DNA from 4 places in the Bradyrhizobium genomosp. III genome. Region 1 is predicted to be linked to each of the others. Evidence: riboswitches for the same ligand, from Rfam matches in the RefSeq annotation. Region 1 holds a riboswitch; each other region holds the start of a gene.
The links. A riboswitch is a leader RNA that binds a small molecule or an ion and turns the genes downstream of it on or off. The one in region 1 is predicted to bind cobalamin.
Positions count from the first base shown of each region.

Region 2: another riboswitch for cobalamin. It lies ahead of IC66_RS47100 (TonB-dependent receptor); the one in region 1 lies ahead of metE (5-methyltetrahydropteroyltriglutamate--homocysteine S-methyltransferase).
Region 3: another riboswitch for cobalamin. It lies ahead of IC66_RS0113095 (energy-coupling factor ABC transporter permease); the one in region 1 lies ahead of metE (5-methyltetrahydropteroyltriglutamate--homocysteine S-methyltransferase).
Region 4: another riboswitch for cobalamin. It lies ahead of IC66_RS0138135 (ribonucleoside-diphosphate reductase subunit alpha); the one in region 1 lies ahead of metE (5-methyltetrahydropteroyltriglutamate--homocysteine S-methyltransferase).

Region 1 covers NZ_AJQF01000539.1:1,143-10,334, forward strand. Annotated here, with positions in the region: gene IC66_RS0141300 (glycine amidinotransferase) at 1,386-2,258, opposite strand; gene IC66_RS0141310 (hypothetical protein) at 2,961-3,167, opposite strand; gene metE (5-methyltetrahydropteroyltriglutamate--homocysteine S-methyltransferase) at 5,196-7,541, opposite strand; cobalamin riboswitch at 7,643-7,844, opposite strand; gene IC66_RS46920 (hypothetical protein) at 8,196-8,486, shown strand; gene IC66_RS0141325 (hypothetical protein) at 8,832-9,192, shown strand, end outside.
Region 2 covers NZ_AJQF01000154.1:6,633-11,208, forward strand. Annotated here, with positions in the region: gene cobT (nicotinate-nucleotide--dimethylbenzimidazole phosphoribosyltransferase) at 1-652, shown strand, start outside; gene IC66_RS0113110 (histidine phosphatase family protein) at 645-1,217, opposite strand; cobalamin riboswitch at 1,290-1,491, shown strand; gene IC66_RS47100 (TonB-dependent receptor) at 1,608-3,956, shown strand; partial or broken gene IC66_RS0113120 (PepSY domain-containing protein) at 3,969-4,576, shown strand, end outside.
Region 3 covers NZ_AJQF01000154.1:586-6,606, forward strand. Annotated here, with positions in the region: gene IC66_RS0113070 (bifunctional cobalt-precorrin-7 (C(5))-methyltransferase/cobalt-precorrin-6B (C(15))-methyltransferase) at 1-679, shown strand, start outside; gene IC66_RS0113075 (cobalamin biosynthesis protein) at 676-1,044, shown strand; gene cobM (precorrin-4 C(11)-methyltransferase) at 1,041-1,823, shown strand; gene IC66_RS0113085 (cobyrinate a,c-diamide synthase) at 1,823-3,133, shown strand; gene cobA (uroporphyrinogen-III C-methyltransferase) at 3,130-3,861, shown strand; cobalamin riboswitch at 3,907-4,125, shown strand; gene IC66_RS0113095 (energy-coupling factor ABC transporter permease) at 4,163-4,840, shown strand; gene cobF (precorrin-6A synthase (deacetylating)) at 4,887-5,636, shown strand; gene cobT (nicotinate-nucleotide--dimethylbenzimidazole phosphoribosyltransferase) at 5,647-6,021, shown strand, end outside.
Region 4 covers NZ_AJQF01000485.1:6,289-17,563, reverse strand. Annotated here, with positions in the region: gene IC66_RS0138145 (GNAT family N-acetyltransferase) at 242-883, shown strand; partial or broken gene IC66_RS46765 (transposase) at 1,319-1,465, shown strand; cobalamin riboswitch at 1,591-1,761, shown strand; gene IC66_RS0138135 (ribonucleoside-diphosphate reductase subunit alpha) at 1,866-3,809, shown strand; gene IC66_RS0138130 (ribonucleotide-diphosphate reductase subunit beta) at 3,800-4,873, shown strand; gene IC66_RS0138120 (hypothetical protein) at 5,161-5,418, shown strand; gene IC66_RS0138115 (outer membrane protein) at 6,163-6,756, opposite strand; gene IC66_RS46760 (DUF7662 domain-containing protein) at 8,050-8,301, opposite strand.

The sequences.
Region 1 (9,192 bases):
TAGCCGACCGTCTCGATGACACTGATGTGCACGAAGAGGCCAAATCCTTCGTCCCTCAGGTCAATATCTTTGGTCGCGTTCAACGACTCCACAACACTGATTACAACGACACTGTTTCTAGATTGAATTTCGCAATCCAGTCGAACTGCATCACCACCAGCAAGGGTTCAAGCGGCTTTCCTCCACGTCGACATCGGTTTACGTCGGCTCAATCGCATGCCGTGGGACGCTTTCTGCCCGTGTTCGCTTCCAGCCGAGAAACCAAAGGGAGCGGCAGCTCAGCTTTCGGCTCTTGCGCGATCTCTCGCTCAACCTGCGCCTGCATAGTACCCCGATCTAAGTTTTCGAGCGCCTCAAGTACTCTCTTCCCTCTTCGGTGATAATCCAGCACCCGGCCTTCCGCTCGATCAGCTTTTGGCCGAAAACATCGAGTGGGGTCGCGCGGCTCGCAATCCGCTTCATACGGTCCGTCCACTCCGGGCCGCTGCTAAAATAGATAGCCAAATGCTGCTTAACGACTTCGATACTCGCCAGACCGTGCGGCTGCAGGCGAGTATCTTCAGTATCGACAACTGAAAACTCGCGCACGCCATCGACTTAAGGAAAAGCCCATATTACATATTTTGAGGTAAGCTCCAGAGCTGCGAGCCGCTTTTCAAAAGAGAGCTTCCTCCTAAAGCCGATTGCACGACACCCGCCTGCCGTCGCCGCGGTAAGCAACGCTTTTCGACTGCATCTTGCCAGGACTCTTCCGAAGAACGGTTCAGCATTAGATAGCTGCGTTGACTAGGAGCGTGAGGTGGTCTCGACTGCCGACTTCGACCGACTTGAGATCAAACGACGTCGGTAGTAGCCACGCCGTTGTACATCCTGACGAATGACGTCGCTCACGAAACGAACCGCCCGCTTCTTTCGTTTCCAATTCCCGCCCAATCCCGCGGGGATCGCAAAGCCTCTCGGCACGACCAAAAGATCGTTTCTTTGGTTCAAATAGATATCGAACATGTGGTGGCTCTTTTTCGCACAAGCGTAGATCGGCTGTTCACCGATCTGGTGACATCGAAGCAACAGTTTCCTTTAAGTCACTGGACGATCAAATGACATTCAAAAGCTCCCGTCCTGATAAGGGAAGACGGTCACGCGCACAATGGTGCCGCAAGATGTGAGCGTGTGCACGTCCCGACTTACGGCGCCCGGAGAGGCACCCGTCAATGTCGACCTCAAACGCGGCGGAGAGTCTATCTAGGTGGCTCAACTACGGCAATGCCAGCCTACGCTACGATTTTTCTCCCAACTAGCTGATGCAGCATAAGCTTCGCCAGGTATGAGGCTCCCAAAGCAGCGGCTTAGCAGATCGTTGCCCGGAAAGCAGACGATCGTCGGTACTAGCTGAAGTAATCCTCCGGCCCGCCTTCGCGAACCGTGTCGAGAGTAACGCAATGGAACCCACCGCCGAAGATCCGTCTATGGCGGCGCCGAACCGGGACAACCTGAAAGCTGAACTGTTCAAGGATCCGAGCCAGCTCGGGGCAGGCGTCGTTGACTAAGACGACGTCAGGAGCGACCGAGAGGACGTTGACATCAATGTAAAGACTGGACAACAGCAGATCGTCGTCGTTGTAAGCCGGAAAACTATTTTTGGTTGGCTCGGGCGCTACTATCATGTCCCAGTTGCGCATTGCTTCTGGCAAATAGTCCGCCACCTCGCGAGACCGCACGAGCAGCGGCCCCGGCGCAAGCGCTATGACCATACTATCAATATGGCTATCGCAGAGCTTGTAGGCACGGTGGATCCGAAATCGTCCTTGCAAATGGCGCTCAAGCCAATCACATGGCATCGCGTGATTCTTGGTAGCGATATTTACGACGAGGTCGCGTCCAACACGCAAACACTGCGCACCGTCCCACATCATCTCGAGGCCAACGTCATAGGGATGTGTTCCGGGATGGTGGATCGGTTCCGTTGGACCACCGGTCGTTGACAGGGCGTAGGAGCGGTCAAATGAACGGTTAGTCATCAACGGGCGCGGCATCACTGACCATCGCGCGCCTCGGTCGAAATAGGACGCGAAGATTGGCTTGAGAAATTGCGTCTCGAAGTATCGTGAGCGGAGCATAGGAGGGGTCTCGATCAATTCGTCTCCAACCACTAACGCTATGTCGCGGACATTGAGCGGCGGCACGACTGCGGCCAACCAAGCAAGGGTGCGAACCTCCACGGTGGACGCATCGAGTGTCATCGGTCGATGCACGGTCACGTTAAGCTTCCGCAACGTGTTCACAATTCCTTCGACGTCCTCATTCAGTTCGTCCAGGTAGCGGTCCTTGATCCGATGGCGGACCCGCGTGCCAGCTTGTGTGCCCGCTGCCGCGGAGGACAGACGCGGAGCAGCGCGATCGTCTGTTCTCTACCCACTGGGATGATCCCGCCTTGGCCGGCTGGTCAGATGCGCTCTACACCATTGCCGGATACGTGCTCTACACCACGAATTCAACCTATCTGACCTGGCAGGTTCGCCGGCGGATGACGTATTTGCCGTCCCTTCGGGATTCCATATACGGCTGCCGGCGTGGTTCAAATTGTATAATTGGAACGTTTGCCACAGTAAGGCTACCGCACGGAATGGCAGCGGGCGGAAGTAAGGCTGATGCGGAGCACCGCTGCCAAGGTTCGAAGTGGACGCCGGTCACTGTAAAAGGGCAAAGTCTCATCCGATTGAAGCGCGGAGCCGGACACAATGTCGTAGGCATGCTCGACGAACACGTCGTCGCGCCGGATGCCATAGCCGAAGAATACCATGACTGGCGAGGACGCCGGTGAATGTCACGGGCGTGAACTGAGAGCATTGGCCGGAGTTGAAGACCTTAAACTTCCTTGGAAACCCGGAAAGTGCGACGCCCTTGCAACTCAGGAGAGCTCGTCCTCGCGGAATGCTCGAAGATGATGTGGACGGATTGGCTCATGCAGGCGGTGTTCGAAGCTCCAGTACATCGGCGAAGATTGTCCAATCGCGGACCCGCCTTTGCCGGCAGAAATCGGTCTCCGCCTGCTGAGCAGCAGCACTCAGCGAGGCGGCATCGACCTTGAATGCTGCCTGGCACGCACGATGCTCGCCGCCGGCATCGTCGCAAACGATCTTCATAAACCGGACGCTAAATGAAGGCATGCCCCCTCTCTTTGTGTGGTTTGCTTATCCACTATTCTGCCATTCGCGCGGGGAGTATTTGATTTGCCTCAAGGAGCATCCCAAGAGGTCTGTCTGATCCTCCGAAGATAGGCCAAGAAAGTCCGCCGTGAACTTTACGAGTTGTCCGCGATAGTCTTGTGAACGACTGCCGCAAGTGCAGGCTTATCGCGGGCTGATTTCTGCCATGCGCCGGCGGCTATGCGCGCAAGCGATCGCTGGGCACCAAGAACCCCGAACTTGCATCGGCGGCCACCTGAAGACGCGATTGCAGAAGCCGCTCATCACGCTTGTCCTAGCCCACGTTTCGATAAGCCCGGTCCAGGACTTCAGCGCCGGAGCTTAAGGTCTATCAGCGCCCGGCAAGGCCACCGAGTGAAAGGCGAAGCATCAATTGACCGTCGGCGTGCACGGAGCAATGGCGAAAAGTTGTCCTAGCCATGGGCGTGGGTTGCACCTCAATTCAACGCGTTGGTCTGTTGCAGAGAACGCGAGGCGCTGGCTGAAGCGCGAGTTCGGAACATGTCGACGAGCGTCTGCGGCTGGTAGCGGTCACGAGCCTCCGATCCCGGACGCGCACAACTTTTTGACAAGCATCAATGCTGCAGCGGCTGCCTCTGATAGAAGTGGTCTTCTAGTAAGGTCAGACGCACGGCGGACCGAAATGCTTGACGCCCATGATGCTTTCTTGCCCGGGTACCCGCTGCCGTTCCTAGGACTGCTACCAGACGCAGCCGCAGCCGCGCGGCGGCCAATGACCGGCCACATGATAAATTGCGCCGACTTGCGACGGCATCTACTTTATCGGCCTGCGGGACGGCCCTGCTATGGGCTCAGAGCGATGCCGCCCATCTAACGGTGTTAAGAAAATGCGCGCGTGAGGGAGGCCCCCCACACACAACCAACACGATGACGCCGGAGGATAAGGAGATGTGTCTCACCAACAAGGGACGTGATATGACAGACGGCCGGACCATTTACCCTGCTCCGGGCCGGATTACTGGAGCTGGAGTCCAGTCTAACTTGTGCAGCACAGCTACAAATATCAACGGCCGAGGCCTTGAGCTGATCCAAATCAATTCGACCAAAGCTCAGATGTCGTTTCGTGGCGCAGATCTAAATATTTCAGTTCGCGAGCGGATCATGTTTCGTCACAACAGCGCATGGCCGATAGCCCTCCGCCGCGGCTGACGCGATCGAGAACGCGGGCCATCCGAACGTTATCGGCTTGGGCCCGTCCGCGCAGAACCCAAGCGATGTGCGCGGTGTTAACAAGGTTATCTGAATTTGTCACCCCGCAGCTATGAACACCGCCCAGCATCTAATGATCTGACATGGGAGCAGCTTGGAAAGGCGCCGCCCTTCGATCAGGATCTGGAGATTGCCGTGATCGAGGGTAATTCAATTCACCGGGTGGTCTTTCCTTGCCGCCGGATCTTCGGCGGATGGATCAACGCGAATACCGGAGAGCAAATCGCTGTGCGGCCGACGCATTGGCGTATCTGGCCCGGATAGCCGTTATTCCAAATGGATTGGCGTGAGTTGGGGTACGGAGTGCCTTTGACGTCCTCTCTTCGGAAACTATCTAGCGTGGATTGATTGAGGGACCCTGACGGCATCTCCGAGCGGACCGAATCCGCGCCGGTGCCTTGCGGTGTCCGTCAAGCATTAGTTTTCTCATTGCTGTCGCGGCCGTTGCCAACGTGCCCATGAGCGACAAATCACAGCCTAGACGGCCGCGTACCATGGCATGATTGAGCTGCGGCACTTCTGCTTGAATGGGTCGCAGATTTTCGGCGAATGTCGTCGCCTTGATCGAGCAGCCGGCAATTCTCCCGCGGCCGACGAAACTAGCGTAACGCGTCACCATCTTTTCTCCGAGACCGTACCTTCCCCGGTCCACGAAGTGGACCGGGCATTTTGTCAGCGGCAAGGATAGCCTCGATAATGTGGAAAGCGTAAATCACCATAACCCAATTAGCTTTGTCGAGAACAGACCGGAGCTCGGGATCAACGGATTTGCGGATCGGATGCAGCGCGCAGTTCGCGCGCGGCAGCGACCATGTTGGCGAGCGCAGGCCGAACCTCCTCCCATTTGCGCGTTTTTAGGCCGCAGTCCGGATTGACCCAGAGCTGAGAATCCTGCAAGCGCGTCCGAGCTAGCACGATCAGCTCCTTCATTTCGTCCGTCTCGGGAACGCGCGGAGAGTGAATGTCGTACACGCCCGGTCCGATTTGATTTGGATATTCGTACCTCCTGAACGCATCCAGCAGCTCCATTTTCGATCGCGACGTCTCGATTGAAATGACATCCGCATCCATTGCAGCGATCGCACCGATGATGTCGTTAAACTCTGAGTAGCACATATGTGTATGGATTTGCGTTTGATCGGTAACGCCCGATGAGCAGATGCGGAAGCAATCTCCGGCCCAATCGAGATATGCCTTCCAGTCCGACCGGCGCAATGGCAATCCTTCGCGAAGTGCAGCTTCGTCGATCTGTATCATCGCCGCACCGGCATTCTCGAGATCGCGGACTTCATCGCGCATCGCGAGCGCAAGCTGACGGCAGACCTCGCTTCTAGGAATATCATCGCGAACAAACGACCAGTTCAGGATCGTCACCGGTCCGGTCAACATCGCCTTCATCGGCTTACTAGTTAGTGATTGCGCGTAGCGCCACCATTCCACGGTGATCGGCTTCGGCCGCACTACATCGCCAAACAGGATCGGGGGCCTAACGCAGCGCGAACCATAGGACTGAACCCATCCATTCCTTGTAAATGCGAAGCCGGCGAGTTGCTCGCTGAAGTACTGCACCATGTCATTACGCTCGAATTCGCCATGAACGAGGACGTCAAGACCGATGTCCTCCTGCCAACGTACGGCGCGGGCTATCTCCTCTTTGAGGAACCTGTCGTATTGCTCCTCGCTCATCGCACCTCGCGCATGCGCCGCGCGAGCATTTCGCACCGCTGTGGTCTGCGGAAACGATCCTATCGTCGTGGTGGGAAAAGCCGGTAGTCCAAAGCGTTCCCTTTGGATCTCGGAACGACGGGCAAACGGGGTGGCGCGCTGGCGCATCGTCTGATCGATCGCCCTCATTCGGACAGCGACGTTGGCATTATGGATCTTCGGCGAGGTCCGGCGGGCAGTCGCAGCGCATTCCGACTCGGCAAGAGCTAGCCCAACATTCTGGTCGCCTGCGAGTACCCGCGCCAGGATCGCAAGCTCACGCATCTTCTGAACCGAGAAAGCAAGCCAGCTCTTGACGTCGGACGCGAGCCCGGTCTCGAGTTCAACATCGACCGGCACGTGAAGCAGCGAGCAGGATGGAGCGAGCTGTACACGGTGCCTGCCAAGCTTCGCAATCGAGGGCTTCAGCCGCTGACGGAGCGACGGCAAGTTCGACCGCCACACATTCCGGCCGTCGATGACACCGAGCGACATGACGAGATCACTTCGGCCGTCAGCAACGATCTGATCCAATAGTTCTGGCGCTCGAACCAAATCGACGTGCAGACCGGAAATTGGCAGGCTCAAGGCAGTATCCAGATTGTCGCCTAGGGCGCCGAAATAGCTCGCAAGCATGATCTTGATAGCGGGTCCCTCCTTTGCGAACCGGTTATAGGCGTGCAGCAACGAATTTCGCGCCGCCTCATCCAGATCAAGGACCAGGCAGGGCTCGTCAAACTGAACCCAACTTGCCCCTCGTTTGGCTAATTCATGCAGAAGGTCGATATAGACGGGTATCAGATCATCGAGGAGAGAGAGGGGCTGGAACGCACTATCGGTACTCTTGCCGAGCTTTAAAAATGTGACCGGCCCGATCAGGACAGGGCGGGTCTGAAAGCCAAGAGCCCTCGCTTCCTCATACTCTTCGACGGGTTTGCGAGAGCACAGTCTGAACGCCTGTCCCCGGTAAAACTCAGGAACCATGTAGTGGTAGTTGGTATCGAACCACTTGGTCATTTCCTGCGCGGGCACGCCAGATCCCCGCGGGCTCTGGGCGCAACTCGCATCCTGCTCGCCGCATTGCGATCCGCGGGCCATGGCGAAGTACGTTTGGAGCGAAACGGATTCTCCGTTCGCGGCGTAGATCTCCGGGATTGCGCCAACCATGACGCTTGTATCGAGCACCTGATCATACAGCGAGAAGTCGTTTGACGGAATGATCGTGACGCCGAGCGATTTTTGACGAGCCCAGTTCGCTGCGCGTAGGCCGAATGCGTCTTCGTGCAACTGCTGTTCACTAATCTTTCCAGCCCAGTAGCTTTCTAGAGCGAGCTTGAGCTCACGCCTTGGGCCGATGCGTGGCGTTCCGAGCGTAGCAACTGGAAGAGAGAGAGGAGACATAGCGTTAACCCCTGTTGGGGACAAAGGCCATGGCGGACGCAGGCAGGAGAAGTCGCGCGTGCGACGGCTGCTTGGCGCACCACCGAGACACCCCGCCCGTGGACCAATATATTGTCGGGGCCGGTCTCCTGGCTTGCTGGTCATCGCTGCTGTCCGGCCTTCCCGAAGCCGTGCAGGCTTCAGCGACATCGTCGGACAGCGGCTCGCCGCTCACAGTTGCGGGGGCAGAGCCGGCATTTGCACCGGCTTCCCTCTTAGCTCCGGATCAATGGGAACCGGAGAACCTCGACGACTTGGATTATCGGCAGGAGAACTCTTCCGTCAACCTCTCAGATTATGTGCAAGCTAATCTGCGACATCCGCTAGCCGAATGACCGTGCATCTCTGTGACTTCACCATCTAGAAACATTCTCTCATCAGAGATGTCATAATCAGACATATCCTTCTCAGATGCCGGATAAGCATCGGAGCTGCCTTGAGGCGGAGCCGCACGCTAAATTGATGAAAGGGACAGAAGCAGCCTGCCGGCGGGAGTACCGACGTTATATCAGAGCGCTTTCAATGCGGCTTTGCGATTTCCAGAGGTTCGCCCAGCACCTCAGCTAGCCAGCTCTTCGCTCAACTAAAGGATCTGCGGCGAATAGGCCAAGGCACGTGGCGAAATTTAGCAACTGGCGAGGGGTTGATTTGCGTGCCACCCAGACTTCAGAGCTGGGATCAAGCCGGCTTGGTGCTTGGCAATCACGCAGCTCGAACGCGGGCGGCACGATAGCGAACCACACAGCTCAATGGCGGCAAACCCACTTCCGTCCACAGGCATCCGGCATCGAGGCGTTCAACTCTTCTGCTAAATATCCGGTGCGGGACATGGATGCACAAGCTGCGGCGGATACGCCAAACAGAAACATCGAAAACATGCAAAGGTCGGAAAGTCGACAAGAGTGACACAAACTCCGTGAAATTTTCCGCCTATTGCCTGGCACGAAGAATGCAGACCCTCGGAATGCCCAGTCTCCTCCTCTGGGCAGGTCCAGCTCAGCCAATTGACGCAGTCGCTGCCGGGGAAGTTAGCTGCGCATGACATAGAGGGGAGCGCCTGCTCGCGCGGGACAGCTAGCGGGTGCATCCCCGTAAACTTCTTGCGATGGCATAGCAGGTTCGAGGTTGCCTGCTTCACAAGATATTTGGATGAAACGCGATAGGCCGAGGGTTATGAAGAGAATGCCTGGAAGACCCGCGCTATGGCTTAGCGTGGTCGGATTTTTAATCTGCCTCGCCTGGCCGGCTGCCATGAGCAATAATATTCGGGCCAGCGACAGTCCCCTTGTCGAACGACTGAAGTCAACTTGGCGAGCGCAAGATGGTGAGACGATAGAACAAATTATCTCCAATGTCTCGAAGGTGGCACAGTTCGTGCCTCAAATGTGGGGCGTTGTTGAACTTGGCCAAAACGACTTTATTTTCGTTTCGTGGACCAGACACCGGGACAACAAATCGGACGAACAGTACGTTATCGCCTGGAAGATCGCCCTCGACGGCACGCTTGAACTTGCGTCGACTTATGCGAAGCCGATGGAATTGGGCTGGCGCGCCCTGGCGCTCTCCCTAATCGCCAGTGAAGTCGCAGATGGCGAAAGGGACGCAAATCTTC
Region 2 (4,576 bases), on a different contig from region 1:
CGATTTCAGCGTCGAAGCCGCTCTCGCACCCGCCGAGCTGGGGTATGCGTTCGAGGCCGGCCAGCGCGCCGTCGCACGTGCGGCTGCCCATCAGCCTGATCTCCTGATCTTCGGCGAGATGGGGATCGGCAACACCACGACCTCGGCGGCAATCGCGGCGGGCCTGCTCGGCATCAGCGCCGAAGAGATTGCGGGGAGCGGCACCGGGATCGATGCGGCGGGGCGCGCGCACAAGGCCCGTGTGATTGATGCTGCGATCGCGCGTCACGGCGTTGGCGGCGCTTCGCCGGAAAAAATCCTATGCGCCGTTGGCGGCCTGGAGATCGCGGCGATCTCAGGTGCGATCATCGCGGCCGCGCAGCGCCGCATCCCTGTATTGATCGATGGCTTCATCGTATCGGTGGCGGCGCTGGCGGCGGCACGTCTCAATCCGTCGTGCCAGCCGTTCCTGCTGCCGTCGCATCAATCGGCGGAGCAAGGGCATCGGCTGGTGCTGCGCGCGCTGAACGTGCAGCCGTTGATCAGCCTCGATCTCCGGCTCGGCGAGGGATCGGGCGCCGCCATCGCGCTGCCGCTGGTGCGCCTCGCCTGCAGCCTCCACAACGGCATGGCGACGTTTGCGCAGGCCAATGTGCCGGATCGTCCTAACTGATCCGCTGATTGACGGAGACGACGCGCCAGCCGCTCAGGAGGCGATCGATCCGGGTCAGCGACAGCGGATCGACCACGAAGCGCAAGGCCGCCGTCGGCGTCAGGTCCAGCGCGATGCAGAGCGCGGCGCGGATGGTGCCGGAATGCACGACGAGCGTGGCCGATCCGGCTGCGATCCGCGACAGGCCCAGCCGGACACGCGCGACCTGATCCGCAAAGCTCTCGCCGCCCGGCGGTCGTCCGCCAGCTGGATCGTTCCAGAACTGCGCATAGGCCTCACCGCGGGTCGCCTCGAGTTCGTCATGGCGATGGCCGGTCCAGTCACCAAAATCCTGCTCGCGGAATTCACTGACGGGCTCCGGCTCGAGGCCCAGCGCGCGCGCCGTCTCGACCGTACGCCGCGACGGGCTGGCATAGCCGGCGGCATCCGGTGGCAGGTGCCGTCGCACAGCGTCCAGTTGCGCGCGATCGCTGAGATCGGCCGGCGCGTCGGACGCGTGTATCGTGCCTGTGACGCCCGCGACGGGCGCGTGCCGTATCAACCAGAGGAAGGTCTCGCCTTCCATGCTCATCTCCAAGGAAGTTGGTCGTTGTGGCCATAACGCCGCAACTGGCACATTGACTCTGTTGTGATGGTAATCCTAGATGCTCGCGACGGTTTCCCCGAGAGGGGATGAAAAGGGAATACGGTGCGGGGACATTGTCCCCAACGCCGTGGCTGCCCCCGCAACTGTGAGCGGATAATCCTTCGTCAGAAGCCACTGGGTCCTCGGTCCCGGGAAGGCGACGAAGTGGTGATGACCCGCGAGCCAGGAGACCTGCCGTCAGCCGTGGTCACACGCGAAGATGTCGGTCGGGGAGTACAGACATTCGGCTTCATCGGACGGCTGAAGGGCCAAAAGGTGAGACCTCGTTCGCTGTGACGTGCCACTGACGTCATACCGAGGCCCGAAACCGTGTCTTCCATCCGTATCGTACGACCGCGAAAATTCCTGCTCGCCTCCGCGGCACTCACATCCTTTGCCGCTCTCGATCCGCCCGCTGCGCTGGCGCAGCAGGCCCGAGAGCCCCTGCCGCCGGTCGAGGTGTCGCCGGCCCAATCCCGCAAGCAGGCCAAGCCTGCCGGCCGGGAGGCGCAGAGCACGCGCCGCGCAGCAGCGCGCAGGCCGGCGACCGCAGCAGCGATGCCGAAGCCTGCCGTGCCGACTGCGGCACCCCCGACGCCGCTCAACAGCAATGCCGTGGCCGAAAGCGCCTCGCGGCTCGGCCTGACGGTGCGCGAGACGCCCGCGACCGTCGAGGTGATCTCCGCGGAGACCATGCGCGAGCAGGGTTATCGCACCGTGTCCGACGTGGCGCAGGGGGCGGTCGGCGTCACCTCCGGCGATAATCCGGCCGAGCCTTCCGCCTTCTCGATGCGCGGTTTCACCAACAGCCAGATCAACACGCTCTACAACGGCATCAAGATCGGTCCGCAGAACATGACCTCGCGGATCATGGACACCGCCAATCTGGAAGCCGTGGAATTCCTGAAGGGCCCGGCATCGCTGATCTCGGGCGAGGGCGCCGCCGGCGGGGCGATCAATTTTGTGACCAAGCAGCCGCACACGGGAGCGATCCGGAACGAAGCTGATTTCTCCTGGGATTCGCTCAGCTCGTTCCGCGCGCATTACGGCTCGGGCGGCAGCACCAATGTGCAGGGCCTCGACTACCGCTTCGACATCAGCCGTTCGGCGCTCAACGGCTTTGCCGACGACACCAATACCAAGATGCTCGATGTGTCGGGCCAGCTCAACTATCGCATCTCGGACAGTCTCAAGATCTGGGGCGCGATCGAGTATCGCGAGGATCGCTCGAAAGCCTATTGGGGCGCGCCGCTGGTGCCGATCGCTTTCAGTGGATCGCACGCGACGACGGGGATCGTCTCCGGCAACTACTTCAACAGGACTGATCTTGGGGCTGTCACGATCGACGACCGCACCTTCAATACCAACTACAACGTCCTCGACAACCGCAACGTCGCGCAGGAGGTGTGGCTGCGCGGCGGTTTCGAGCTGAAGCTGGCGCCGGACCTGACGCTGAAAAGTCAGGCCTATGGTTACGGTGCCGAGCGCACCTGGTTCAACAACGAGATCGAGGCGTTCGATTCCACCAACAACCAGGTGTATCGCGAGCGCTTCTATGTCGCGCACAGCCAGCGCCTCGTCGGCAACATCACCGATTTGATCTGGGACACGAATATCGCAGGCTTCGACAACCGGCTGGTCACGACGCTGTCGTCGAGCTATCTCGACTTCGTCAGGCCGGGCGCGGCAAACTTCCCGAACGATTATGTTTCGCTGGTCGATCCCAACCGCGGCTTCTACGGTCTGCTCACGACCAAGCAGCAGACCGCGCGTATCGACAACGAGGCGCTGTCGTTCGAGGACCGGCTGAAGCTGACGCGGACCTTCGCGCTGATCGGCGGCCTGCGCGTCGAGCACATCGGGCTCGATCGCAACTCGACGGATGCCGCCGGCCTGGTGAACGCGGGCTTCCCGTTCACGAAAGACTGGGCGCCGGTGACGGGCCGCATCGGCTATACGTGGGAGGTCGTGCCCGGCATGACTTTCTTCAGCCAGTACGCCACCGGCGCCGACGTCTCCGCGAACACCAGCTTCCTGTTGTCGCCGACCCAGCCGCTCGACCTGACGACCTCGCGTACCTACGAGACCGGCGTCAAGCACCTGTTCTGGGACAACAGGGCGGAGTGGTCTTTCTCGGCCTACGACATCGTGCGCAAGAACGTCTATGCCGCGGCCGGCGGCATGGCGCTCAACATCGCCGGGCGACAGGAGTCGAAGGGCGTCGAGCTCGCCGCTTCGGTCCGTCCGATCGATCCACTGCGTCTGTGGGGCAACATCGCCTATGTCGACGCCCGCTATGCCGACTACAATTTCGTCGGCGGCTCGTTCTCCGGCAATACGCCGCCGAACGTGCCGCGCATCGTGGCGAATGCGGGTGCATCCTGGCGCTTCTTCACGCCCTGGCCGGTGGAGCTCGGCATCACCGGCCGCCATGTCGGCGACCGCTACAACACCGATGCCAATGTCGTGACGATGAAGGCGTATACCGTCGCCGACGTCTACGCCTTCGTCGATATCCCCAAGACGGTATTCAACGCGGTCGACCAGGCCCGCCTGACCTTCCGCGTGCGCAACATCACTGATAAGCGCTATGCGATCTGGGGCGATCCGTTCTATCCCGACCAGATCCTCCTCGGTGCGCCGCGCACCTATGAGCTCTCGGCCGCGTTCAAATGGTAGGGCGCTGAACGGATGATGAGCGCGATCGTCGTTACGCATCGCTGGCTCGGGATCGCGTTCTGCCTGCTGTTCGCGATGTGGTTTGCGACGGGGATCGTGATGCACTTCGTTCCGTTTCCGTCGCTGACGGAAGCGGAACGGTTTGCCGGCCTTGCGCCGGTGGATCGTGGAGCGGCGAGGATCCCGGTTGTGGAGGCGGTCGCTGCGAGCGGGGTCGCGGGCGCCGTGCGCGTCCGGCTGATCCAGCGGAGCGATGCAGCGGTCTACATCGTGTCGGGATCGTCGCGCGTGCGCGCGGTCCGCGCTTTCGACGGAGCGGATGCGTCGGTCGCAATTGCCGATGCTGCGCTTGCCAGCGCGCGGGAGCACGCGCGCAATCGCGGGCTCGATGCCGCGCGGGCCGCGGTCGTTGCGCGTTCGGACTACGATCAGTGGAGCGTGCCGAACGGCTTCGATCGCCACCGGCCGCTGTTTCGTGTGGCGCTCGGCGATGCTGCCGGGACGGAAGTCTATGTTTCCTCGTCCACCGGCGAGGTCGTCCTGGACACGAGGCGGGGCGAGCGGGGCTGGAATTGGGCCGGCAGTGTGCTGCACTGGATTTATCCGACGGTCCTGAGAAG
Region 3 (6,021 bases), on a different contig from region 1:
CTGGACGCTCGCCGCACTCGGTGGTCCACGCGAAAGCATCCAAGAACATCGCGCCGACGGTTTCGCCGGTGATCCCGCTGGAAACCTGATCACCGTCGCCGTTGAGGCGAAGGGCACGCATGGTATGCCCCACGCCTCGGGGCGTCCTGACGATCTGTTCGTCCATGACGGCCAGATCACCAAGCGGCCGGTGCGTGCGCTCGCGCTTTCGGCGCTGGCGCCGCGTCCGGGCGAACGGCTGTGGGATATCGGCGCCGGTTCGGGGTCGATCTCGGTCGAGTGGGCGCTGTGCGGCGGGACGGCGACCGCAATCGAGCCGCGCGAGGATCGCGTCGCAAACATCCGCAGCAATGCAGCGGCGTTTGGACTTTCGCACCGGATAACCGTCGTCACGGGGAGGGCGCCTGAAGCTGTTGCTGCACTCGAAGCACCGGATGCGGTCTTCATCGGCGGCGGCCTCGACATCGCGATGTTCGATGCGATCTGGTCGCGGCTTGCACCGGGCACACGGCTGGTTGCACATTCGGTCACATTGGAGACGGAAGCGTTGCTCGGCGATCTGCACCAGCGCCACGGTGGCGAGCTGATGCGGGTCGACATCGCTTATGCTGGCCCGCTCGGCCGTTACCGGTCCTGGGAGGCGGCACGGCCGGTGGTGCAGTGGAGTACGGTCCGATGAAGGTGGCCGGGTTTGGGTTCAGGAGAGATGTCACTCTCGCTTCGCTGCGCGAAGCGCTGCTGGCTGCGGGTGATCCCGAAGGCCTCACTGCGATGGCAACTGTCAGCGACAAGGCCGACGCGGAGCCGTTGAAGCAGCTCGCGCTTGAGTGCGGCCTGCCGATCAAGGCTGTTCCGGCCGACATGTTGGCCAGGATAGCCACGCCGACCCGGTCCAAACTCGTGATGGAGAAGTTCGGCATCGGATCGGTTGCCGAAGCAGCAGCTCTCGCTGCGGCGGGGCCGCGTGCACGGCTGATCTCGGCACGCGTTGTCTCGCGGGATCGCACTGCGACCGCCGCGATCGCGGAAGGAGACGGCGCATGACGGTGCATTTCATCGGGGCAGGGCCGGGCGCGCCCGATTTGCTGACGTTGCGCGGCCGCGACCTGATCGCGGCCTGTCCGGTCTGCCTCTATGCGGGCTCACTGGTCCCCGAAGGCGTGCTGGCGCATTGCCCGCCGGGCGCGCGCATCGTCAATACCGCGCCGCTATCGCTCGACGAGATCATCGCGGAGATCGCCGCCGCGCATGCCGAAGGCAAGGACGTCGCTCGCCTGCATTCCGGCGATCTCTCGGTCTGGTCGGCGATGGGCGAGCAGCTCCGCCGCCTGCGCGCACTCGGTATCCCTTTCACCGTGACGCCTGGCGTGCCGTCCTTCTCCGCCGCCGCCGCCGCTCTGGAGGCTGAGCTGACGCTGCCCGGTCTCGCCCAGACGGTGGTGCTGACGCGCACGCCCGGCCGCGCCAGTGCGATGCCCGAGCGCGAGAAGCTCGCCGCATTCGCCGCGACCGGTGCGGTGCTTGCGATCCATCTGTCGATCCATCTGCTCGACAAGGTCGTCGCCGAGCTCGCGCCGCATTATGGCGCGGATTGCCCGGTCGCCATCGTCTGGCGCGCGAGCTGGCCGGACCAGCGCATCGTCCGCGCCACGCTTGCTACGCTCGATGCTGCCGTCGGCACCGAGATGGAGCGCACCGCGATCATTCTGGTCGGCAGAACGCTTGGTGCTGCGGATTTCGACGAGAGCCGCCTCTATGCCGCCGACTACGATCGTCGCTATCGGCCTGTCGGTGCCGAGCCACGCTTTCCGGAGGCCTCGTGATGGCGGCAGGCTTCGTCATCTCCGCGCCGGCTTCCGGCGTCGGCAAGACCACGCTGACGCTGGCGCTCGCGCGCGCCTGGCGCAATCGCGGATTGAACGTGCAGTGCTTCAAGAGCGGTCCCGATTACATCGATCCCGCCTTCCACGCCGCCGCCACGGGGCGCGCTTCCGTCAACGTCGATAGCTGGGCGATGGACCGCGGGGGCATCGCCCATCTCGTCAGCCGCGGCGCGGACGCCGATGTCGTGCTCGCCGAGGGATCGATGGGCCTGTTCGACGGCGTCGCCGCGCGCGGTGTCTCCGGCACCGGTGCCACCGCCGACATTGCGGAGATGCTGGGCTGGCCGGTGGTGCTGGTGATCGATCCTTCCGGTCAGGCGCAGACCGCGGCGGCGATCGCCGCGGGACTTCGCGATTATCGCCCCGGTGTGCGCCTTGCGGGCGTCGTGCTCAACCGCGTTGCCAGCCCGCGCCACGAAGACCTCGTGCGGCGTGCGCTCAACGATTCCGGCATTGCCGTGTTCGGCGCGCTGCCGCGTCATGCCGAGATCAGCCTGCCGAAGCGACATCTCGGCCTGGTGCAGGCCGAAGAGCAGGGCGAGATCGGCAAGCTGATCGACGAGGCCGCGCGCTTCGTCGCCGAGCATGTCGATCTCGATGCGGTGCTGCGATCGGCTGCCAGCTGGTCGCCGCAACCTGCCGCGAATGGGCTGAACGTGACACCGCCGGGGCAGCGCATCGCGCTGGCCCGCGATGCGGCGTTCTCCTTCGTCTATCCGCATATGCTGGAAGCCTGGCGCGCGGCGGGCGCGGAGATCTCGACATTCTCGCCGCTCTCCGATGAAGCGCCTGACGCGAGCGCCGATGTGTGCTGGCTGCCCGGCGGTTATCCCGAGCTGCATGCCGGCAAGATCGCGGCCAATGCGCGTTTTCGCAGCGGCCTGCGCGCCTTTGCCGAAACGCGGCCGGTGCACGGCGAATGCGGTGGCTATATGGTGCTGGGAACCGCTCTGACCGACGCGGACGGTGTCCGCCACGAGATGACGGGACTGCTTGGCCTCGAGACGAGCTTTGCCAAGCGCCGCATGCATCTCGGTTATCGTCTGGCCGCACTCGCCGCGCCGATGCCGGGACATCGCTCCGGCGCACGCCTGCGCGGCCACGAATTCCACTATTCGACCATTCTTGCCCAGCCTGATACACCGCTGGCCGTCGTGCATGACGCGACCGGCGCGGTCATCGCCGAAACCGGCTCGCAGCGCGGCCACGCCACCGGCACCTTCTTTCATCTGATCGCGGAGGACCGGTGAGCGGATTCGTCTCCTTCATCTCCGCCGGGCCCGGCGACCCCGAGCTTCTCACGCTCAAGGGCGCCGCGCGGCTGCGCGAAGCCGACGTCGTGCTCTATGACGATCTTGCCTCTGGCGCGATCCTCGATCTCGCCCGGCCAGGCGCCAATCTCGTCGCGGTGGGGAAACGGGCAGGGCGTCCCTCGACCAAGCAGCACCACGTCAACCGCCTGTTGGTCGACTATGCCGCAACAGGCGCGCGCGTGGTGCGGCTCAAGTCGGGCGACGCCGGCATTTTCGGCCGGCTCGAGGAGGAGCTAGAGACGCTGCGTGAGGCCGGCATCGGCTACGAGATCGTTCCCGGCGTCACCTCGGCCTGCGTTGCCGCGGCGCAAGCCGGCATCCCCCTGACCCGGCGCCATACATCGCGCCGGGTGCAATTCGTCACCGGTGCCGATGTCACCGGCGAGTTGCCGCCCAACCTGAACTGGGCGGCGCTGGCCGACCCTGAAGCGACGACCGTGGTCTATATGGGCCGGCGCACCTTTCCGGCGCTTGCCGCAAAGTTGATCGCGCACGGGCTCGCTGCGGATACCCCCGCGCTGTTCGCCGAATCCCTCGGACGCCCCGACGAACGGCTGGTCCGCACCACCATCGCCGAGCTTGCCGAGCAGCTTGCGCGCGGCGGGGCCGCCTCGACGGCCGCCGTGATCCTGTTTGGGGCGCTGGCGGGGGATTATCCCACATGACGGCCTTGGCCGCCCTTCGCCCCTTGACGCAGGCTCAGCGAAAGGGGCACACAAGAGAGGCATGGTGCTCGACGCGGCGCAAAGCGCCGGAGCATAATCGGGAATGGGGGTGGGCGGACCCAGTTGCGGCGCCCAAAACCCCAGCCGCCCCCGCGACTGTAAGCGGTGAGGGACTCCGATCAGCCACTGGGCCGCAAGGTCCGGGAAGGCCGGAAATCCCGGGGAACCGCGAGCCAGGAGACCGGCCCTGCACGTTTTGAGGCCAAGGCCGTCGGGTGTGACGGCAGGAAGGAACTGAGCCATGCATATCGAACCCGGGGTCGTGACGGGCGCCAAGCTCGTGTTGAGTTACGCAACCGGCATCGCCGCAGGCGGCGTTGCGCTGAAGCTCGCGGTCGAGACCGTGCGTGAGCAGGGCATCACGTCGTTCGCGGCGCGGACGCTGGCCACCACAGTCCTCGTCTTCACTTTCTTCGAGATCCTGCCGCACTTCCCGGTCGGCGTCTCCGAGGTGCACTTCATTCTCGGCTCGACACTGTTCCTGCTGTTCGGCGCGGCGCCGGCGGCGTTCGGCCTTGCCTTCGGTCTGCTGCTCCAGGGCGTGTTCTTCGAGCCGGCCGACATCCCGCAATACGGCATGAACGTCACCACGCTGCTGGTGCCGCTGTTCGCGATCCAGGCGATCGCCACACGGATCATCTCGCGCAACACCGCCTATGTCGATTTGAAGTATCGGCAGGCGTTGGCGCTCTCGACGACCTACCAGGCCGGCGTGATCGCCTGGGTGGCGTTCTGGGCGCTCTATGGCTCGGGCTTTGCGATGAGCAACCTCGCCAACATCGCGACGTTCGCGGCGTCCTATGCGCTCGTCATCGTGATCGAGCCGCTCGCCGATCTCGCGGTGCTGGCACTGGCGAAGTCGCTGCGCGGCGTCACCGCGCCCGGCCTCGTCACCCCGCGCCTGCACAACGCGGCCTGAGAGACAAGCGAACGGGCGGCCAGCAGGGCCGCCCGTCGCGTTCGCGATGCTCACACTCTCCCTGATAGGCATCGGTTGCGGCGATCCCGACCAGCTCACGCGCGCCGCTGTTCAGGCGATCAACGCCGCCGATCTCGTCCTGATTCCGCGCAAGGGGGCGGCAAAGTCCGATCTCGCCGATCTCAGGCGGACGATCTGCGCGGACGTGCTCACCAGCGACAAGACAATCATTGCCGAATTCGACCTTCCCGTGCGCGACGCTGGTGAAGCTGACTATCGCAAGGGCGTGGACGATTGGCATGATGCGGTTGCCGCGGCCTGGTCGAAAGCGATCGCAAACCATCTCGAAGGCGAAGGCAAGGTTGCGCTGCTGATCTGGGGCGATCCCTCGCTCTATGACTCCTCGCTGCGCATTGCACGACGGCTCAATCCGTTGCCGACGATCGAGGTCGTGCCCGGTATCACCTCGATCCAGGCGCTGTGCGCGGCGCATGCGCTGCCGCTCAACGACATCGGCGAGCCCTTTCTGGTCACGACGGGGCGGCGCTTGCGCGAAGGCGGCTGGCCGCAAGATGTCGATACCGTGGTGGTGATGCTCGACGGCGGCACGGCGTTTCAATCGCTCGATCAGCGGGGCTTGCAGATCTGGTGGGGCGCCTATCTCGGCATGCCCGACCAGATCATCATGTCCGGCGCGCTCGCCGAGGTTGGCCCGCGCATCGTCGCGGCGCGGCAGGAAGCGCGCGAGCGGCACGGCTGGATCATGGACAGCTACATTCTCAAGCGCGCACGTTAAGCGAGGCAGCATGCTCCCCGAATGGGTCCCCCAGAACTGCCCCGATGTCTCCGCGGCCCATCGCGAGGCGGCGATTGCGCGGCAGGCGCAACTGACAAAACCGACCGGCGCGCTCGGCCGGCTCGAGCAGCTCGCAATCGAGCTTGCGGGCCTGCAGGCGACCGAACAGCCGCGTGCCGCACGGGTGCCGATCATCATCTTCGCCGGCGACCACGGCATCGTCGCGCAGGGCGTATCGGCCTATCCGCAAGCCGTGACTATCGCGATGATGGCGAATTTCGCCGCCGGCGGCGCCGCGATCTCGGTGCTGGCGCGCGAGCTTGGCTCGAGCCTGGAGGTGGTCGACGCCGGCACGCTGGCGCAGGACGAGATGGCAGGAATCGTC
Region 4 (11,275 bases), on a different contig from region 1:
TAGGGCGTGGAAGCGCAGAAGCCCGCCAGGAATATGTAGATCCAAGCATTGCCTACCAAGGAGCCTTCGTCCGAAGTGGCCGTCAAAGTCAGCCGTCTGAGACAGGCGGAGATCTCGGAAGGGAAACCAAATGCACCCGGCGAGTCCCCGTCGGTGCATCCATTCCGCTCACCGTCAGATGTGTCGATGCCATGCTCCTCCTTGGAAGGCCAATGCCAAAACAGAGCCCCGAAACGACTTCATGACAGAAGAATCAGATATCAGATCTGCGAACGCAAACATTCGTGCAAGCACTGTCTGGACAATTGTGCTCGGCTTTGCCGCGGATCCGTTGATGCGTTGGAGCTGGCCTGACCCAAGGCAATACCTTAGAAGCATGCCTCAGTTCATTGACGCCTGTGGGGGCCGAGCATTTGCACATGGCACAGCCTACGTCGCGGGAGAGATTCGTGGCGCGGCCCTGTGGCTGCCTCCCAACGTGCAGCAAGATGAGGAGGCATTGGATGCAATCATGGCGCTATCCCTGCGCCCGGAGATTACCGAGGATATGGCACACTTGCGGCGGAGAATGGCCGAACATCGTCCCCACGAGCCACATTGGTATCTGCCACTCATTGCCGTCGATCCGAACTGGGTCGGAAAAGGGCTTGGCACGTTGCTGATGAACTACGCCCTTCAACGATGCGATGAGGACGGCATTGTTGCCTACCTCGAAAGTTCGAACCCTGAAAACATTCCCTTTTACCAACGTCACGGCTTCAAGGTCGTTGGTGAGATACAACACGGTTCTTCGCCGCCGCTCACGCCAATGTTGCGAACGGCTTCATTCCGACCCAGCAAGGCCGCGCCGCCGGATCGGCTCGTCACCCAGACTCAAGCATAGCTCCGCCTCATCCCGTTAGGATTGATTGCCAATAACCTGACATGACCGCGTTCGGTCAGGACGGCTTATGTTCGCGGCCAGACAACTGAGCACGTGAGGCGGCTCGCCGGGCCTGCGAAAAGCATACCAATCGTCTCTTCGGCAAAGTTGGCACGTCTGATGTGAGAGCTGGCGGGGTCAAATCCACTAAGCTGGGATATTGCCACGGGCGGCTGCATCGATTTGCGGTCGGGCTCCAGACAATTTTTGATCTAAGGCCACAGAAAGCGATGAATGGCGAGACGCGTATGGCTACCGAAACCCGATCCGGCCCAACTCAATTCGCGGACCGCGAACCGATCGATGCCAACATTCAGGATGTCCAGGGTTGCTGTTCCCCTGTTGGAGAATTTGCGACGCCACTTCCAAAGGTTTGAGCACATCTTGGCCGATCGCAGGCGCTGGGTCGTCGAGCGCACCTTTGCGTGGCTCGGCAGATGTGGGCATCTCTGCAAAGACTTCGAAGGTTCCGCCGCTACCGAGCTCGCCTGGCCGCTCGTCGCCCATCTGAGGCTCCTAACTCGCCGATTGGCCAGGCCTTGAGACATCTATGTTTTTTGAGTGAGGCTCTCAGGACAGGCGCTCGGCGAATTTCGAACCTCGACCTCGGGGCTGCTCCAACTGGTTAACTTGACTGTGCCGTCTTGACGAGTCTGGGCAAAGGCTTCTATATGTGGTGTCGTAGTGGTTTTAAATTCGCATATATGGTGGCACGGTGTTAGGGGGGAACCCATTGTGTCGGCAGCGGCTATTCCGAGGCATTAGCGCGACAGCGCTGGGAAGGCCGACAGCCTCAGCGACCCGCGAGCCAGGAAACCTACCGCGACAGAACCCATGTCCTCGGGCGGGGTGCCCGGTGGGTCGCTTGCAGCCGGGGACATTTGCCCGGTCCCCTCGCAAGTCGTCCGCACGGTCCCAGCCCCCAAATATCACGGGGTTGCCGATGTCGGCGTCTTACGATTTCGATCAGTATGGTCATCTCATTGAGCTGCCGAGTGTGCGGCAGCCCTCAGCGCAGGCAAAGCCTACCACACCTGAACTGTGTCTTGTGCAGCCCCCAGCATTGCCGGCTCCCCTGCCGAGGCCCCCCGCGCGATCGCCAACTCCGTCTGACCTTTCGCTCGATCGGTCGCGCGACGACCTGCTGACCTCGTTTGGTAGGCTGACGCTGACCGACCGCTATCTGCTCGCCGGCGAAGGCTTCCAGGACATGTTCGCCCGAGTGTCTTGCGCCTTCGCGGACAATGTTGCGCATGCCCAACGTCTATATGATGCGATGTCTCGGCTGTGGTTCATGCCGGCCACACCGGTGCTCTCCAACGGCGGCACGACGCGCGGCCTTCCGATCTCGTGCTTCCTTAACTCAGTGTCGGACTCGCTCGAAGGCATCGTCGGCACCTGGAACGAGAACGTCTGGCTTGCTTCCAATGGCGGCGGCATCGGCACCTACTGGGGTAATGTTCGCTCAATCGGCGAGAAGGCGAGGGGCGGCGTCACCTCGGGCATCATCCCGTTCATCCACGTCACGGACGGCCTCACGCTGGCGATCAGCCAGGGCTCGTTGCGGCGCGGCTCGGCGGCGGTCTATCTCGATATCCACCATCCCGAGATCGAGGAGTTCCTCGAGATCCGCAAGGCGTCTGGTGACTTCAACCGCAAGAGCCTCAACCTACATCACGGCATCAACGTCACCGACGAGTTCATGTGTGCCGTGGGCGCCGGCACCGCATTCGCTCTGCGCAGCCCGAAGACTAACGAGGTCGTCCGCGAGATCGACGCCCGCCAGCTGTGGCAACGCATCCTTGAGAACCGGCTGCAGACCGGCGAGCCTTATCTCTTGTTCATCGACACCGTGAACCGTGCGCTCCCCAAGCACCAGCGCGAGCTCGGCCTCGAGGTCTCGACCTCCAACCTGTGCAGCGAGATTACCCTGTCGACCGGCATCGATCATCGCGGCGAGGAGCGCACCGCGGTTTGCTGCCTGTCGTCGCTCAACCTCGAGACCTGGGACCAGTGGAATGAGGAGCCCGGCTTCATAGAGGACGTCATGCGCTTCCTAGACAACGTGCTCACGCACTTCATCACGGTGGCGCCGGACGGAATGAAGCGTGCCCGCTACGCCGCCCTGCGCGAGCGCTCCGTTGGCCTCGGCGTCATGGGCTTCCACTCGTTTCTCCAGGCCAAGGGCATTCCAATGGAGGGTACCTTGGCCAAGTCATTCAATCTGAACATGTTCCGAAAACTCCGTCGCGAAGCCGACGCCGCATCCGTGGCGCTCGCTCGCGAGCGTGGCCCGTGCCCGGATGCCCTGGAACGCGGCGTGATGGCGCGCTTCAGCCACAAGATCGCAATCGCGCCGACCGCCTCGATCAGCATCATCTGCGGGGGCACCAGCGCCTGCACTGAGCCGATCCCGGCCAACATCTACACCCACAAGACGCTATCCGGCGCCATCTCGGTGCGCAATCCGCACCTCGCTAAGGTGCTGGCCGCGAAAGGCGCCGACACCTCGGCGACCTGGGAGTCGATCATCGCGCACGACGGATCGGTCGCCCATCTCGACGTCCTGTCGGAGCACGAGAAAGCGATCTTTCGCACCGCCTTCGAGATCGACCAGCGCTGGATCGTCGAGCTTGCCGCCGACCGCGCCGCGTTGATTTGCCAGAGCCAGTCGATCAACCTCTATCTGCCGGCCGACGTCGATAAGTGGGACCTCCACATGCTGCACTGGACGGCGTGGAAGCGTGGGGTGAAGAGCCTCTACTACTGTCGATCAAAGTCGATCTCGCGCGCGGCGTTCGCCGGCAAGATTGCCGGGGATGCAACGCCGACGCAGCAGCCGGCGCGGCAGCGCACCGACTATGAGGAGTGCCTCGCATGTCAGTGATCGATCTATCGCGCGCCGATCCGCGCACGTTGATCGGCAAGGGACGCGTCGGCCTCCTTGACTCGACCGGCAGCTACGACGTCGATCGCTATGCCTGGGCTTACGAGTTCTGGAAGCGCCAGCAGCAGACCCACTGGATGGGCGAGGAGGTGCCGCTCGGCGCCGACCTCAACGACTGGGCTTCGGGCCGCGTCACCGACAGCGAGCGCGCGCTGCTCACCCAGATCTTCCGTTTCTTCACTCAGTCGGACATCGAGGTCGGCGACAACTATTTCAAGCGGTACATTCCGATCTTCCAGCCACTCACCGTCCAGATGATGATGGCCGCTTTCACTAACATGGAGACGGTTCATATCGACGCCTATGCCCTGCTACTCAAGACGCTCGGTATGCCTAAGACCGAGTTCGAGGCATTCCGCGGCTATGCGCAGATGCGCGCCAAGGCGGACTACATGCACGAGTTCGGCGTCGACAGCGTGGCGGATGTCGCCCGTACCCTGGCGATGTTCGGCGCCTTCACCGAAGGCATGGCCTTGTTCGCCAGCTTCGCCATGCTGCTCAACTTCCCACGCCACAACAAAATGAACGGCATGGGACAGATCGTAAGCTGGTCAGTGCGCGACGAGAGTCTCCACTGCGAGGGCATCATCAAGCTATTTCACGAATGGCACCGCGAAACCGGCGCGGTGACGCGCCCCGTCCGCGACGACATTGTCGACGTAGCCAAGACCATGGTGAAGCTGGAGGAGAACTTCGTCGAGCTCGCCTTCGGCCTTGGCAAGATCGAGGGGATGCTGCCTGAGCATATCCACGCCTACGTCCGCTACGTCGCCGACTGGCGACTGGCCCAACTCCGGATTGCCCCGGTCTTCGGCTTCTTCGAGGCGAAGGAGGGCGGGTTCACCCAGCTCAAGGCGCATCCGCTGCCGTGGCTCGTCGAGATTCTCAATGGCGTCGAGCACGCCAATTTCTTCGAGCAGCGCGCCACGGAGTACTCCAAGGCGGCGAGCCGCGGCAGCTGGGACGGCGAAGACGGGGTGTGGGCGACTTTCGGCCGTATCTAGCCCATTTTATTCATGCTAGCGGCATTGACAGCGGCAGGCGCCGATAGTCGTCGCCGTCACCCGCCAGCATGACAAAGGCATAGAACCGGACCTCCTCATCGTGGCGTCTTGATTGCAGCGCGACAAAGCCGGACACACAGATGGTTTGTTGGGTTAAGCCGGTACATGCGCTCCATTGCTGATGGCGGCTAGGGTTTACAGTATTTCCGCAGGTCGGTGAGGTGGGTCTCGTCAACCACCTTCATGAAGTCAATCAGCGCAACACGGCTACGCCCTTGAGCAGACGAATGTTCTCGATGATCGCCACGGCCGCCCCCCTCTTAGGGCTAGAGGGGATTACTATCACGCAATCGGAAGTTGTAAAGAGGGGCAACCCTGTCAAAGGGGGTCATCTTCATTGCAGCCCGGTCGGATCAGGCAAACCGATTTGTTCTTCATCCCCCTTCGCGTTTGATTTCGTCGCCGACCCACTGGCGGTCTTCCTCGGCCGTGGCTTCGCGGAGGTGATCTACTACGAGCAGACGCTGGCAATGCGGCTCGGATGACAGCCGCGTTTCTGTCCTAACACAAGAGTTCCGCTTCAGCGCTGCCGATCCACCTCTCGAGATTTTGCATCCGCTCTCCGAGGCGCTCCCAATTGATCCGCGCCAGCGGGGGTTCGGCAGGCTGATCGGGCGCAGAGATCGGCAGCGACGATGACGCAAGCCATCACGTCGTCGACGTTATGTCCCACCCTCGCACGAGCGCCGCTTCGACCGCTCGTCGGCCTTTCGTCCGAGGTGGCCAGTGCGGCCTCGACCTGGTCGACCAAGTCGTAGCACGAAGGTGCGCCCGGCTCGCACCTCGGCTCGCATTTCAGTGCGCTGCCTGTGCGATGAGCGTGCTGCGGCCGACCGGAACGATTGTAATCGATGACCTGTGTCTCCCTAAGCGAGGGCCGGGTTAACTACGACGGTCGACAAAACTATTTTTTGCCTCATCATTCTCCGACGGCCGGAAAGCCGACGGTGATGCAGGTGGAGGCACGGGGCCGGGAAATCGGCGCAGCCAGCCACTAAGCGGCTGGCGTTCGACCACGGCAGCACGCTTGAGTTCGCCGCGATCTCGCCGTGGCGCTGCGTCATAACCAGATCAGCCAGATTCCTTTGAACCACGCCTAACCAGCTCGAGCCGATGTACCGACAAGAAGCCGATAGCGCTATTGATGCGAGTCCCTGTTGCCAAGGTTTCTATGCCGCGATGCGGCTCAGGATATTGGTGCGAACCCGCGCCATTTTGGCGAAGATCGATCAATAGGTCGTGGCGATCACGCCACCCCACCGGTAGTTCACACGGACCAAGCCGATATCGACGTCCTGACCGATACGGGCAGTCCCTGCAAAAGTGCCCACCGGAACACCCACGAGTCCGGGTGAAAAAAAGAAATCCACATCCCGACGACCCATGAACAGGTGGTCGTATTCAACGCCGATGGACCAGTTCGGAGCAAAGCCAAATTCAAGGCCCGCCCCTACCGTGCCGCCCCAACGAGTTTCGCTGCCGTTGTCGATAGTGAGCCCGGTCGCAAAATCGGAGACCCGGTATTTGTCACGGACGACTGCAGCCCCACCTCTTACATAGAGCAGCACGTTATTCCAAGCATAGCCGACTTGGCCCGTGAACAGGCCGAATGCATCAAGCGTGGAGTCATCCCGGACGCCTGCGAAAGCAAGGTTCGCGTTGGAGCCCTTGAAATCGGCCCAATTGCCCTGCGTCTCCAGACCGAACACCGAGTTCGCTATTTGCCAGCGGTAGCCGATGTGACCGCCCACCGTGCCTCCCGTCGCATGATGGCGCCCCATGCCAACGGGCGGAGCGACGACCACGCCGCCGGCGTTGACCACGTCCCAGCACTGCCGACGTAGAAGCCGCTCCAATCATAGATCGGAATGACCGCCGGAGGCGCTTTGAAGTAAGGCCGCGCGGCCGGATCAACGGCAGAGGCAGGAGCAGCCAGCGTGTTGAGGGCTACCGTGCCCGCTAGCAATTTTTTTATTCTTCTGAATCCCAGTTTCGAATTCGACGCCCCCGACGGGATATTGACGACGATTGCCACGTTTCCGCCACCTCCATCAACTGCAAGGGTTGGTAGTTGACGGGGTCGCAAGCGCCGCCTGAGCGGCCGGTCGATGGGCAAAGTGCATGTCGGGTCGGTCGCGGATGCTGTCCGCCGACTGTTGATTAAGTGGCTTGACCCGAAAATGTCTAATCGCGGTTACCCGTCCTGCGCGGCTTCGAGCACATCAGCATGACAAGAGTCAGCGCATCGACAGCGAGTCAGTTTCCTGATTGCAGCTGCTCCGCGTGTCCTCGTTCCGCCCGTATCGACCGTTCGTCGGCCATTGGATGCAAGTGTTCCCGCTTACGGCGAAGCTTCGACGGACGAGCCGCATTCAATCCATTTCGTTCCGGGCGGACGATGCATCCGCAGTAAGACGGAGGCGTGTGTAGGGGCCGGCGATAAGGCTCGGCGCCGCATCGAGTTAAGAGTCCAGAATTTCTTGCTGCGGCTGGCCTTCTCGATCACGGCCAGTACCCTCTTCGATACATGAAATTTGAGCCGCGAAACAGGCCGAGCGACATCCCGAGAACTGGCTATTCCAGGAGCTCTCACAGAACTCCCAGCCGAGTTCGGTATTGAACGACTGCGCTCGGAGCGGCCGACTACGGCACCCATCTCCAACAGCCACGTGAGCCGGTTGCTGGAAGACCGGGCGCCGTGTCGTCTTCGCCTTCATCGTCACCGAGTTCGATGCAGAAGCTGCAACGGCGCAGTTCGGCAAGGTCGCCGATCCGCTCCGTCCCAAACTCGAAGCGGCGATGATCCCTGAGTGCGCTCTCGCGCATCCGAAGCTGAGCAAAGGCGTCAAACGAACGGCGCCTTCGAGAGCTATCGCACGCTCGATCCCGTGGCTCTGCTGGCGGAGATGAGGGACGCCAAGATCGAGCTCGGCACGCGTATCGGCGCCCGGCCGCCCCTTGCTTGCTGCCAACGGAGGGAGAGGCTACTGCGATAAGAAATATCATGTCTTGTCGATACGGGCTTAGTCGTGTCGCGTGATCATTTTCATTCACGACGCATCCTCGATTGTCGAATTAGCGAACCAGGTTCAAGGCATTCGCTTTTGCGGAAAATGCTACCCCCTGCGCCGAAATGTTACTGTCCGCTGCAATCGATTTGGTTCGGCTTGATACCCCGGAACTGTCCACGCAAGGCTGTGACTGTGATTTGTTTTGACGGGGTCTTCGTTGGCCCACCACGCATCATATTCATACGCTGATTTCGGGAGGGAGCGACCGATAAGCATCTCGATGTCGGCAAAGGTCATCTTGAGCGAGGCAGAGCTGTTTGCGACCAGCTTGTCTCTCAAAGGGTTATAGATCGACATCGGGCTCCCCCATCCAACGATCTCATATTATATAGCCAATCCGGACTTTTCGTCACCAATTGCGGATTTTGTCCGATATTTGTCGGTTTTCGTTCGCAGCGGCACTGACGCCGCCGCGACATCATGTCGAGCAGCAGCCACGTCTGCGCCGAAGGCAGGCGGACGTACCACCTTTTACGGCCCTGAACATCGGCCTGAGCGGCTCTCGAGCAATGAAGCTACCGAAACGATATAGCCTATCCGGAGACTTTCGTTCATCTCGATGTGTTAGGCCCGCTGGCATTGGCATATGTTCGAAGAAAAGCGCGAAGCCGTGCCTGCCATTGAGATGCCGGTTTCGGCTCTTGTGCTACAGCATCGCAAGTGGGCCGCCGGTCGGGTGGAGATATCCTCCGGTGGCCCTGACGGTCAGTTTCAATGCGCTGTCATGCTTTTAAGCGGCTAGCGTGGCCGCCATGGATCCGACAGGTGCATGCAGACGCTCGCCCCGCAGCACAGGGGAATTGCGGCTTTACCAGAATTAAGCAGCGCCTCGATGAGGCGACCCAAGCCCAGCAACAGGAACGCTGGTGCTTGAAATCGCCCTCAGGCCTCGGAGCTTCTCGGCGGCGCTCCAACTACTGAGAGCCTCGTGTGTTAGATACGTCGCGGCCAATTCATTCCAGGATCTCACGACCTGATTCCAGCTCTCTTTTCGGGCGGGCAAGAGCTCAAGCATCCTTTGCGCCTTGCGGGCAGCGGCAAACCTCCCGTCTCGCGTAGCGTCTTTCAGAATTCTCCGCACCAACACTTCGGTTCGCTTCCATCCGGCGCCCGTCGATCTATCCTCGGCCAAGGAAGCGAAGTACACTCGAAAGGTCAGGGCACGTTCGGCGGCGATGCCCGATGCCAAGCTTGGCTCGTTCAACCATCGGTAAAGAGACTCGAGCTGCTCCGAGTCGCCGAGCGTGAAAGTGTCATCATCCCCGAAAACCAAGAATGTCGCGAAACCGGCGATCTCAAGTTGCATGCCCAAATCTTGTGAGTCCAGCCAACGGGTGATTGCTTCTAGTGGAGACATAGCTTTGCTCTCCTGTGGGGTTGATCGCGATTCAGCCCGGAGGACACCGCGCGGGTCAACTACAAGAATTTGTAGCTGACGGAAATAAAGAGCTGTCAGGCGTGCCGCCGCTATGGTGTTTCTGCATTGAACGGAGGGATTTCCGAAGGACGGCTGAGCAGCGCCACCCCGCGCCGACGACTTGCAAATTCCGAGCCTCGTTACTCCAAGAGGCGCTTGTTCGATTGGAGAAGATTCGGCGGCTTGCGATATCCGTTGGAACATCAAGGACGAGCCCAACCCCGACCAGCTCGAAGGAATTGACGCTCTGAAGCACGGTCGCTAGGGCAAGGTTGTAATCTTTGAGGCGATCAGCGAACATGACGGATGTGCGGATTGACACTTCGACGTGGGAGCGCGAGTACGGGAAGAAGCCAAGCGGGCGCCGCTATCGGCGCTTCCGGATCATATCGCCCAGTATTGCAGTCAAAGACTATTAATTAAGAACGGAGATCCCAATGACGTTCCCCAGGGCGTGCAGGGGGGCAATAGAAAGGGCGCGGCAACGCGGTTCGGCTCAAATCGTGCTGCTACCGTGAGGGACCCTGACGAGTTTGACGATCGAACGCATGTTTTCCCGAGGGCTGAGACGGAACAAGAGCTTGGGATCACGGTCATAATGGAAAAGTGGATCGTCTCCCAATCCGTCATCAATCCAGCCTTTGACTCTAACGAGAGAGAAAAGACTGGCTAGCAGCTAGGCGACATCTCGCTCTCGACACTCGATCTCGCCGATTGCAGCCGCGATCGCTCGTGAATAAGGGAAGCGACCAAGGCCCGGCAGTTGGTCTCCCCGGTCACAGCAACAGTCCAGCCCTATCACTACAAGGCGCTGCTCCTTCCGAGCCCACCAAATTCGGTAGTTGAGGCGACCGCGGCAGATTTGCAGAGTAAGGCCATCTGTCGATCACAGGGGCGAGGCCGGAGCAAGCTTTATGGCTGGCGTTCAATACTTCGTGTCGCGCCATAAAGGCCGGTGGAAGGTTGCGCTCAATTTTGAGTACTCCGGCCCCTACGCCACTGAGGAAGAGGCGACCGCGTCGCCGTCGACGCCGCGGCAGGGCACGTCGCTCAGGTTCTCGTTCAAAGGGAAACCACCAATTTAGAATCGAGTGGACATATGGCCACGACCCATACCCCCACCAGCCAGCTAATCGCTGACCACATGAGATCGGCGCCGACCTTTCCCGCCACGCCCGCCCCGCAACACCAAAGCGCGTGGCATCAGCAGGGCGGAATCTCACACCGAACACTTATCCACTTTCCGACCGCGCTTCTGAGGCCGGCCCTGTCGAGCGCTGCCGTGCCAGGTTCTGCAGCGGGCGTGCCCTTGGTCTGCGTGGGGAACAAGGCGTTCGTCGCAGGTCAACAAGATCGGGCGACGCCAGCATCTACAAATGGAAGGCCAAGTTCTTTCAGCGTCGAGCCTTGCAACGGAAGCGCGCGGTTTCGTCGCGCCTAGAGTAGAATATTAACATTGCAACCGTCTAGGTTGTGTGCGACCATAGGCTTGGGTCTCAGAAACCGAAGACAGCATCAGTGGCCATCAATGGGCCAGCGTGCTAACGGCCCCGTTCGGCGGGGACGGTGCGCCCGTGTCCAAGGGCACCCCAAAAGCACATTGGCCGGTCACGATTACGGTTTCTGAACCCCGGCAGCCAGTCCGCTACCGGCATCAGAGCTAAAAGCAAAATCCATGAACCATCAGCGAATCTCGCGCCGCGTCGTGGCGATCGCTCGCGTCTGTAGTCTCGAAGTTCTGCACGACAACGAAACATCTCAGCAGAGGGCCGACCGGTTGATGGCACCGCACAAGCGGGGCAACCGTTGTCCGTTGTCAAATGATTTGAGGCTGATTAGGCGGCTGGCGAAAGG